Regions from separate parts of the Pseudarthrobacter sp. NCCP-2145 genome, predicted to be linked through region 1. Evidence: predicted binding sites of a transcription regulator. Region 1 holds the regulator's gene; the other holds the start of a gene.
The links. The regulator Rex, encoded in region 1, represses fermentation and respiration genes when NADH is low (regulators of the CRP and FNR family bind a similar motif). The targets are predictions, from matches to a motif close to CTTGTGAANNNNTTCACAAG.
Positions count from the first base shown of each region.

Region 2: a site for Rex is predicted at 2,102-2,121, ahead of NFU08_RS11800 (glyceraldehyde-3-phosphate dehydrogenase). Genes of this name have one in related genera too.

Region 1 is NZ_BRCG01000027.1:45,872-51,144, reverse strand. Features, by position in the region: gene NFU08_RS18870 (helix-turn-helix domain-containing protein) at 1-153, shown strand, start outside; gene NFU08_RS18865 (30S ribosomal protein bS22) at 303-401, shown strand; gene NFU08_RS18860 (HAD family phosphatase) at 526-1,344, opposite strand; gene NFU08_RS18855 (glutaredoxin family protein) at 1,444-1,698, shown strand; gene NFU08_RS18850 (redox-sensing transcriptional repressor Rex) at 1,817-2,521, shown strand; gene NFU08_RS18845 (hypothetical protein) at 2,584-3,387, opposite strand; gene NFU08_RS18840 (hypothetical protein) at 3,497-3,961, opposite strand; gene NFU08_RS18835 (YceI family protein) at 4,071-4,619, opposite strand; gene NFU08_RS18830 (histidine phosphatase family protein) at 4,832-5,273, shown strand, end outside.
Region 2 is NZ_BRCG01000012.1:14,810-20,082, reverse strand. Features, by position in the region: gene NFU08_RS11820 (zinc ribbon domain-containing protein) at 1-272, shown strand, start outside; gene NFU08_RS11815 (YaaA family protein) at 276-1,040, opposite strand; RNA gene rnpB (RNase P RNA component class A) at 1,098-1,489, shown strand; gene NFU08_RS11805 (TspO/MBR family protein) at 1,619-2,080, shown strand; gene NFU08_RS11800 (glyceraldehyde-3-phosphate dehydrogenase) at 2,336-3,814, shown strand; gene NFU08_RS11795 (hypothetical protein) at 3,890-4,099, shown strand; gene NFU08_RS11790 (HNH endonuclease family protein) at 4,214-5,011, shown strand; gene NFU08_RS11785 (YafY family protein) at 5,132-5,273, opposite strand, start outside.

The DNA of each region.
Region 1 (5,273 bases):
GTCATGCGCGTCTCCAAAATGACCGTGTACAGGCTGGTGCACTCCGGCGAAATGCCGGCAGTGCGCTTCGGCCGCTCCTACCGGGTTCCGGAACAGGCCGTTGAGCAGTACCTCAAAGGTGCTGTGGTGGACGGCCACTCCGAGACAGCCTGAGCAGCTGTCCGTAGCCGCCTTCCGGAAGCGGTACCCTGTTAAGGAACGTTTTACGTCATTGTAAGAATCTGTCAGTTGTTCAGTTCGTAGCTCTGTCCACGAACAATTTCCATCAGACAGGTACTGCATCTAGTTTGTAAGGAACTTACGTGGGTTCAGTTATTAAGAAGCGTCGCAAGCGTATGGCCAAGAAGAAGCACCGCAAGCTGCTTCGCAAGACCCGTCACCAGCGCCGCAACAAGAAGTAGAGATACTTCGAACAGCGCAGGAAATGCCCGTCGCCTTCCGAGGCGGCGGGCATTTTCTTGTGCTGTCCCCAACCAGGTAGCAGCACATGTCGTTAACAAGGCTCATAAGGACATCTGCTGCGACCTAGATGCGCGGGCCCCGGATGCGGGCAAATCCCTTCCAGAGCCCGTAGACGGCGCCGCCGGCCGTCGCGGCTTTGAGGCCGAACGTGGCCGCGCGCCGGCCTGACCGGAAATCGTAGACCGGCCAGTTGTTGTCGCGGGCGTGCCGGCGCAGGCGGGCATCCGGGTTGATGGCCACCGGATGGCCCACAAGGGTCAGCAGCGGAATGTCGTTATAGGAGTCGCTGTACGCCCAGCAGCGCTTGAGGTCCAGCTCCTCGGCGTCCGCAATGGCCTGGACGGCCACAGCCTTGGCCGAGCCGTGCAGGATGTCACCCACCAGGCGGCCGGTGTACATGCCCTCGGAAATTTCCCCCACCGTCCCCAGCGCCCCGGTCAGTCCCAGCCGGGTAGAGATCACCGTGGCCACTTCGATGGGGGTGGCGGTCACCAGCCACACCCGGCGGCCCACGCGCAGGTGCTGCTCCGCCAGCGCTTTGGCGCCCGGCCAGATGCGGGAGGCGATCATCTCGTCGTAGACCTCTTCGCCGAGCGCCTTGATGTCATCAACCGTGATGCCGGCCGCCAGCGTCAGTGCGGAGTCGCGGACGGCGTGGACATCGTCCATGTTTTCGCCGCGGGCCACGAACTTGAACTGCTTCCACGCGAACCCGGCCGCCTGGGCCATGGTGAACGCCCCGCGCTGGTGCATCTTGCGGGCAACGTGGAAGAGGCTGGCACCGCGCATCAGGGTGTTGTCCACATCGAAGAACGCCGCCTCGCCCGGTTGCGGCGCAGCAACCGGTTTGGTGACTACGGCGACGTACTTCTCCTCGGGCATGCAGTCGAGTCTAGTCAATCCGCTGTTCAATCCCCGTTTAGCCTTGTTCCCCCTTGCCCGGCGTCGCCGGACCCGGGGGAACGGGTCTACGGTTAACGCATGGCCTCACCCCGCGTTGTCCTGATCACCAAGGCAGACTGCCACCTCTGCGAAGACGCGCGCGACGCCGTCAGCAGGGTTACAGCCTCGTTGGGACTTGGGTGGAGCGAGGAGTTGGTGGACAACCAGCCGGAACTCCGTGAGCGCTACGCGGAAGAAATCCCGGTGGTGCTGGTGGATGGCGTGCAGCGCGATTTTTGGAAAATCGACGAAGCCCGGCTGGCACGCGTGCTCCAGCGGGCCCTGGCACAGTAGGGGAGCAGTACCGTGGTGGAGAGGTCTTCAGTGTCCCCTGCATCGGCGGCACCTGCTTTGATGGCATTGCCGGTTGGGCCCTAGAGTGGAGTCACAACGCGATGCGAGGGAGGGGCTGGTGGCTTCGCTGGATTCAACCCCCCAGGCTGTCCCGGACCTGCCGGGAGCTGCGGGCACGGCAGCCAAACAGATTCCGCCCGCTGCAGTGGCCCGGCTGACCCTCTACCTGCGTGCCCTCAATACCCTCCTGGCCGAGGGCGTGGAGCGGGTCTCCTCCGAATCCCTTGCCGAGGCCTCCGGCGTCAGCTCCGCTACGCTCCGCAAGGACCTCTCCCACGTGGGCTCCTACGGCACCCGCGGTGTGGGCTACGAGGTCCAGTACCTCAGCCGGCACATCGCCGCTGCCCTGGGACTCACCCACGACTGGAAAGTTGCCATCGTCGGTGCCGGCAATCTGGGCAAGGCCCTTGCACGGTACGGCGGCTTCGAATCCCGGGGTTTCGACGTCGTGGCCATCTTTGACGCGGACCAGATGGTGGTGGGCAACGAGGTCGGCTGGCTGCGCGTCAGCGACGTGGCGGACCTGGAAACCGTGCTGCACCGCACCGGGGCCAACATGGTGGTCCTTGCGTTGCCCGCTTCCGTGGCCCAGGGCATCTGCGACCGCGTGGTGGCGGCCGGGGTCCGCAGCGTCCTGAGTTTCGCCCCCATCATGCTCCAGGTGCCGGAGGGCGTTAACCTCCGCAAGGTGGACATGGCAACCGAGCTGCAGATCCTGGCCTATCACGCACAACGGGCGCAGGCCCCGGGGCAGACCGCCTAGTCTCCGTCAGCGGTGCTTGCTGGTTCCGGGGCCCACGCCCGAAGGGTGGGTGGTGCGTGGAGTTACCGGCCGTATGGGTTCCCCATATTGCCGCCGTACGGGTTGGCGAACGGCTGCTGGCGCCGGAAATACGGAGCCGAGGCCGGCAGGTAGAGCAGCACGATGGCCGCGATCCCCAGCAGGGTGCCGAGGGTTGCGAAGCTGGGCGGGCCGAAGAGGCCGAAGATGGACAGTGCCGCGAAGACCGTGCCCAGGATCCGCGCCCAGTTCTTGCCCTTACGGACGAAGAACGCCACCAGCAGGTACAGGGCGAGGCCGATGATGGCGAACACCACCAGGGTTCCGGCGATGACGCCCTTCATATCCTCGTAGGTGACACCGGCGCCGCTGCCCTCGATCTGGGTTTCGAAGGCGTCGCGGAACATGGGATCATCCAGCGTGGTCAGGCCGGTCAGCATCGAAATCACAAAGATCGCGGCGGAGGCAATCAGCAGCCAGAAGGAGATGTTGACCATCTGGGGAACACCCGTGCTGCCGGACGGCTGGGGCTGCTCCGACGGATACTGCGCATAGGGGGACTGTCCGTACGGCTGCTGGCCGTAGCCGGGGGCTGCCGGCGGGTTCTGGCCGTACTGCGGGGCGTTCTGCCCGTACTGGGGTGCGCCCGACTGGCCGTACTGGGGCGGGTTCTGGCCGTACTGCGGGGCGTTCTGTCCATACTGCGGTGTTCCGGACTGCTGGCCGTACTGGGGCTGGTTTTGGCCATACTGGGGTGCATTCTGGCCGTAGCGCGGACCCTGGCTGCCGGACTCGGAGCCGGGCTCGGGTTCGTTCGGAACGGGAGGCGGGACGGGGGGAGTGCTCATGGGCGGTCCTTTTGCGTGTCGGGTTCCAGGTAAATCGCCGGGATCGGTCCTGTCCCCTACCCCCAGCATCACTTACGTCCACCGTACCCCCGGGCAGCCGCCTTGTGGGTCATTCGGAAGAGGTATTCCCGGAGCGGGCCGCGGCGAAGAAGGCCTGGGAATTGGGCAGCCACAGCAGCACCGTTGCCGCCAGGCTGATGAGGAACGTTGCCCAGTTGCCGCCCTGGCCCACGCCCATCATGGCGTTGGCCACGGCCAGGACCAGGGTGGCGCCGGTGAGGGCCGTGAGGCCCAGGCGGGCCCAGCGCTTTCCGTCCTTCATGGCAAGGGCCAGGACGATCTGCGCCGCACCGACCGCTGCCGCCAGCAGCATGAGCAGGAGCACCAGCGTGGCCGCCCCCGGTGCCGCGGCAAAGAGCACCAGCGATGCCAGCATGCCGAGCATTCCACCCAGCAGGCCCAGGATGCCGCCCACAAACCAGATCCAGAAGGAGACCTTGAGTTCGGTGGGCAGGCCTGTCACCAGGAACATTCGGGCAAAACCGCTCCGCGGCGCGCTGGGAGAGTTGCTCATGGCCCTCACTGTAATCCCCGCCGGGACCCGGAAGGAGCGGCGTGCTTAAAGACGGCACCCCGGCGCCGGACTGCGGGAGTCCAGGGCCGGGGTGCCGGAGCGGAAGGAATTATGCCGCGGGAGCGATGAAGGCGAGTTCGAGGTTGATGGCAACCTTGTCGCTCACCAGGACGCCGCCGGTCTCGAGGATGGCGTTCCAGGTCAGGCCGAAGTCCTTGCGGCTGATGGTGGTCCCGGCGGAAACGCCTGCACGGGTGTTGCCGAACGGGTCAACAGCCACACCGTTGAACTCGGTGTCCAGGGTGACGGGGCGGGTGACGCCCTTGATGGTCAGGTCGCCGGTCAGCTCATAGCTGTCGCCCTTGGCCACGAGGCCGTTGGAGACAAAGGAGATTTCTGGGAACTTCTCTACGTCGAAGAAATCCTCGCCCTTGACGTGGCCATCGCGGTTTACGTCGCCGGAATCGAAGCTGGCGGTGTTGATGGTGGCGTTGATCCTGGCATCGGCGATGTCCCCGGGGAGGTCAAGGGTGGCGGCGGCTTCGGTGAACTGGCCGCGGACCTTGCTGATGCCCGCGTGGCGGACCGTGAAGCCGATCTCGCTGTGTGAGTTGTCGAGGGTCCAGGTGCCGGTGGTGACGTCTGCGGGAAGTGCCATGGTGATGCTCCTTGGGTTTGCGTACTGTCGGGTTGTGCTGTTGAACCTTCATCTGTTGAAGTCTCAACTAACTGCTGCATCCAGTATAAACATGCATTTGCATGTTTTGTTCCCGTCTTCGGAACATTTCTTCAAAAACTTCAGTTCTACTCTCCGTAGAAGCTTGTCCGGGAGATTTCGGATCGCACGCCATCTTTGAGAAACTGGTAAACATGCCCCAAGCCACTGTCCATTTGCTCCGCCACGGCGAGGTCCACAATCCCGACGGCGTTCTCTACGGACGGCTGCCCGAATTCCACCTCTCCGAACTGGGCCAGGAGATGGCACGTACGCTCGCCGAGCACTTCAGCCGGCGCGCGGCCGGGGGTGCCCGGATCACCTACCTGGCAGCCTCCCCGCTGGACCGTGCGCAGGAAACTGCCCGGCCGACGTCGGACGCGCTCAACCTGCAGATCCACACGGACGAACGGATCATCGAAGCGGAGAACTACTTCGAGGGCATGAAGGTCACCAGGGCTGAGCTGCGCCGCCCCAAGCACTGGCCGCGGCTGGTCAACCCGCTGCGGCCGTCCTGGGGCGAACCGTACAAAAACCAGGCTTCCCGGGTAATGGAAGCGGTCCAGGACGCGCGGCTGCGCGCCATCGAACTGGCAG
Region 2 (5,273 bases), on a different contig from region 1:
AACTGGCCGCCGTGGAAGCGGAAGCGGGCGGCCTCCGCGCACAGCGCTCCGAATTCGCTGCGGGCCTGGATGCCGGCCTGCTGGCCGTCTACGAAAAGACGCTGGCCAGGCGCGGAGTGGGCGCCGCCAGGCTGTTCCATGGCACTTCCGAGGCGTCCGGCATGAAGCTGAGCCCCGGCGACCTCGCCGAGATCAAGGCCGCAGCTGCCGACGACATCGTCTTCTGCCCGGACTCCGGCGCCATCCTGGTCCGCTCGGAGGAGTGGGCCTGACCCTCAGCCCGGAAGGATGATGTTCAGGGCGTGCGGTTTCCGTGCTGAACCTTCAACCAGTTCCGCGGCCCACACTTCGCGCGTTGCCTTCAGGAGTTCCGACGGCGTTGCCGGGACCTTTCCGCGCCGCACCAGCAGGTGCCGGGCCAGTTCGCCACGGGTGTGCTTGGCGAAGTGGCTCACCACCTTGCGGACCCCGTTCACCTCGGTCAAGACGTTGACGGACACAGTCTGGGCAGCGGGCGGCGCCCACGCCGCCGCATAGGTGCTTGAGCGGCAGTCCACCAGCAACTGCCCCTCCACCGCTCCGGCGAGGGCCCCGGTGAGCTGCGGCTTCCAGAACGAGGCGAGGCGGCCGACGTCGGGCAGTGCTGTCCCCATGGACAGGCGGTAGGCGGGCACGCTGTCACCAAAACGGATCACGCCCCAGAGTGCGGAAACCACCAGCACGGACGCGTCCGCCTTGCGGCGCTGCGCAGCCGTGAGGGTCTTGTAGCCCAGGGCGTCATAAAGCACCCCCGAATAGATCCGGTGGGCGGGCGCCGCCGGTTCGGCATGAAGCCGCGTGTTGCGGTCGACGTCGTCCTTGAGCGATGCGCCCACACCCAGCAGCGCGAGGGCGTCCTCGTGCGCGCTCACCGTTCCCAGCGCATCCAGCACTTTGGCGCGGCAGGCGTTCAACTCCGGGAAGCTCAGGGAAGGCCAGTCGACGGCGGATCCGCGGACGGCGGGTGTCTTGCCTTCGGAAGGGGGAAGCAGAATCAGCACCGTCCGATCCTACCGGCGGCGGGAAAAGGCAAGGCCACCGGTAGACTGGGGGTTGGATGGGTTGACCAGGCGGCCGCGCGTCACGCAAGTGGCTCGAGGAACGTCCGGGCTCCGCAGGGCAGGGTGGTGGGTAACGCCCACTCGGGGTAACCCGCAGGCCAGTGCCACAGAGAACAGACCGCCTGGGTCGCGCCGGTTTGAAAGCGGCACGAACCAGGTAAGGGTGAAACGGTGGTGTAAGAGACCACCAGCTTCCCGGGTGACCGGGAAGGCTAGGTAAACCCCACCCGGAGCAAGGCCAGACAGGACACGTTTGAGGGCTGCCCGCCCGAGTGTCCGGGTAGGCCGCTGGAGGGCGCCGGCAACGGCGTTCGTAGATGGATGGCCGCTACTCCCGTGCCGGTAACGGAACGGAAGCACAGAACCCGGCGTATCGGTCAACCCATCCATCCACACTGGTTTGACCTTGGACGATGTGTTGGGGATGCTGAACCGTGCCTGCAAATTATGACCCGCAAGACAGCCCCGGCGCTGCTGCTAGGCAGCAAGTCCCCGGACGCAGCCAACAGGCTGTTGCCTTGGCCGGCTTCTTTTCGCTCTCCCTGGCCGCGTGGGCCGCGGCGTCGGTCCCCATCATCCTGCATTCCAGCGGCTGGTTCGCGGAGTCGGCCAAGGCCCCCTGGATGCCGCCCGGCTGGATGTTCAGGAGCATGTGGATGCTGCTGTACGCCGCGGTTGCGGTGGCCGCCTGGCTGGTCTGGCGCAAGGGAGCCCTTACCGGAGGCACCCTGGCCGGCTACCTCAGCCAGTTGGTGCTCAACGCCGCATGGCCGCTGGCCTTTTTCGGCCTCTTTCCCGTGTTTGGCGGTGCGTCCCTTTGGGCGGCTTTCGTGGTGATTGCGGCCCTGGGAGTTTCTGTTACCTTCCTTATCCTGCGCTTCGGTCCGGTCAGCGCCGCAGCGGGCCTGCTGATGCTTCCCTACCTGTCCTGGGTGGTTTTTTCCTCCAGCCTCAATCTCTATTCGGCCATCCACAACTGATCTCCTCCCGCAACGGCCACCCCTGTGAGTGATTTCACTCGATCCGGGCCGAATTGCGGACGCCGGCCAATTTAGAATGGATCCGGACGCAGGAGTTCTTCCGCCGGAGTTGCGTTCGCAGCCGGCGGTTTTTCTTTGCGTGTGATCCAGGCGCCCGGGGGCCGACCCCCGCGGGCGCAGGGTCCCCTGCACGACATGTGATGGCCAACAACCGTGTACGAGGACGTACACGGCTGAACCGAGGAAGGTATTTCTGTGAGCCAGACGTCAGATTCTTGTCTTGATACGTGGATGGGCCGCGAGGCCCTCGCCGAGGCCATGATTCCGGTGATCGGCCGGCTGTACCGCGAAAACAACGTGGTCACCAGCATCCACGGCCGGAGTTTGATCAACAAGTCCACCATGAACATCCTCAAGGCGCACCGTTTTGCGCGCCGCATGAGCAAGGACGAACTGCTGCTGGAGGAGACCGCCCCGCTCCTGAACACCCTGGCCAACCTGGAGCTCGGCGCGGCAGCGATCGACATCGCACGGCTGAACCAGAAGTTCAAGGAAGAGGGCAACGGCGCCACCCTTGAAGAATTCCTTCGTGCTGAACTGGCGGACGTCGTGGGCAAACGCGGCGGCGATGACCGCACCAGCACCGATGTGGTGCTTTACGGCTTCGGCCGGATCGGCCGGCTCCTGGCCCGCCTCCTAATCGAAAAGGCCGGCGGCGGACACGGCCTCCGGCTTCGCGCCATCGTCGTGCGCAAGGGCTCGGACAACGACCTCTCCAAGCGCGCCAGCCTGCTGCGCCGCGACTCCGTGCATGGTTCCTTCGAAGGCACCATCCGGATTGACGAGGAAGCCAACACCATCACGGCCAACGGCGTCCAGGTGCAGGTCATCTACTCGGACAACCCGGCCACCATCGACTACACCGCTTACGGCATCAGCAACGCCCTGGTGGTGGACAACACGGGACGGTGGCGTGACGCGGAAGGGCTCTCCCAGCACCTGCAGAGCAAGGGCGTCGCACGGGTGCTCCTGACTGCCCCCGGCAAGGGCGACCTGAAGAACATCGTGCACGGCATCAACCAGGGCACCATCGAGGACACGGACAAGATTGTGTCCGCAGCGTCCTGCACCACCAACGCCATCACGCCGGTGCTCAAGGCCATCAACGACAAGTTCGGCGTGGTCCACGGGCACGTGGAGACCGTCCACTCCTTCACCAATGACCAGAACCTGATCGACAACTTCCACAAGGGCGACCGCCGCGGCCGGTCGGCGGCACTGAACATGGTGATCACGGAGACCGGCGCCGCCAAGGCCGTGGCCAAGGCGCTCCCCGAACTGCTTGGCAAACTGACCGGCAGCTCCATCCGCGTTCCCACCCCGGACGTGTCCCTGGCCATCCTGAACCTGAGCCTGGAGAACGGGACCACCAAGGACGAGGTTAACAACTACCTGCGGGAGATGTCCCTGCACTCTGACCTGCGCAAGCAGATCGACTACATCGACTCACCCGAAGTGGTGTCCACCGACTTCGTCGGTTCACGCCGCGCGGGCATCGTTGACGGCCTTGCCACGATCTCCAACGAGAAGAACCTCGTGCTCTACGTCTGGTACGACAACGAGTTCGGATACAGCTGCCAGGTGGTCCGCGTCATGGAGGAGATGGCCGGCGTGAACCCGCCGTCATTCCCGGCAAAGGAATCTGCAGCAGCCCTCGCAGCGATCGCCGTTTAGGCTTCCGCCCAGGGTCTCCCGATTTCCCGGCTGATGGTGCTGGAATCAGCCGGGAAACGGGACCACACTGGTGGAATGGAAAATGATTCGACGCTCCAGCACGAAACAACCCTTGAGCACGCCCTCGACGTGGCCAAAGCCAATCACAAGGAGGCTGTCCGGCTGCTTGAGGGCGCCCGCGCCGCACACAAAACGGGCGACGTCGGAGAGGACCGGGTACGCCAGCTCGAAGGGCTGCTGGCTATCGCCGAGGAAGACCTACGAAGGGTGATGCGGGAGCAATAACCCCGCCGGTGAGGCCTTCCACTCTCCCTCCACACTGTGGATATCATCGGGGGTGGCCGGACAGGTGTCCTAGGCTCGTCTGGTGCAGGAGACTACCGGAAGTCCAGGAACCACATGACCGTGAGCTGGTCATCCTACCGACGGGCGCGCCGGCGTTCACGCCAGGCGTGGGGAATCCTGGGGGCAGCTGCAATGGCGGCCCTGGCGGCCTTGTCCTGGTTCTTCACCGCAGGACAGTTTGCCGCAGCGGAGACTGCGGTCTCCGGGCCCACTGAAGCTCCCGTTTTTGATCCCGCATGGATGAAGCCTGTTGAGGCTGTGCACCCGGTGCCCACAGGTTCTGCCCTCGCCGCACTGGACGGACTGGCCGTCAAGGGACGCGCCGCGGCGTCAGACTACAGCCGGGACGCCTTTGGCCAGGCCTGGCAGGACGTGGACCGGAACGGCTGCGATACCCGCAACGACATCCTGCGCCGCGACCTCGCCGCCGTGGTGCTGACGGAAGGCTCCGGATGCCGGGTGGCAGCCGGCTCGTTCCATGAGCCGTACACCGGGCAGATCGTGGACTTCCGCCGCGGCTCCGACAGCAGCTGGGCGGTACAGATAGACCATGTGGTTGCCTTGGGCGACGCCTGGCAGAAAGGCGCACAGTCGCTGACGGCGGGGGAGCGCCAGAACCTCGCCAACGATCCGCTGAATCTCATTGCTGCCGACGGTCCTGCCAACCAGGATAAGGGCGCAGGGGACGCCGCCACGTGGCTTCCCAAAAACAAGTCGATCCGCTGCCACTACGTGGCGCGCCAGGTGTCGGTGAAGGCCGCCTACGGCCTGTGGGTCACCGAAGCCGAGAGGGACGCCATGAAGCGCGTCCTGGGTTCCTGCCCCGGCCAGCAGACGGTTGCCGCCCGCTGAGCCGGAACCCGGCTGCTGTACCGCGTTCGACGTCGCCCGTGGCTGCCGCCCGGACGGGGCACTCCGGCAGCGGCCGCCGTCGGGCCTGGCTGTACTGACCGGAGAGGCTGTTTGGGTGACTCATTCGCCCAGGCCGTGCACCGGTCTGGCGTTCGCTGGGGGTTCTCCGACCTCGTGGATGGCGTGGCCGCCGCAAGCCGTCCTGGTGACGCCGGCTCGCTCGATGCCCGAGACGGTGAACCATCGCATTGCGTTGCGCAAT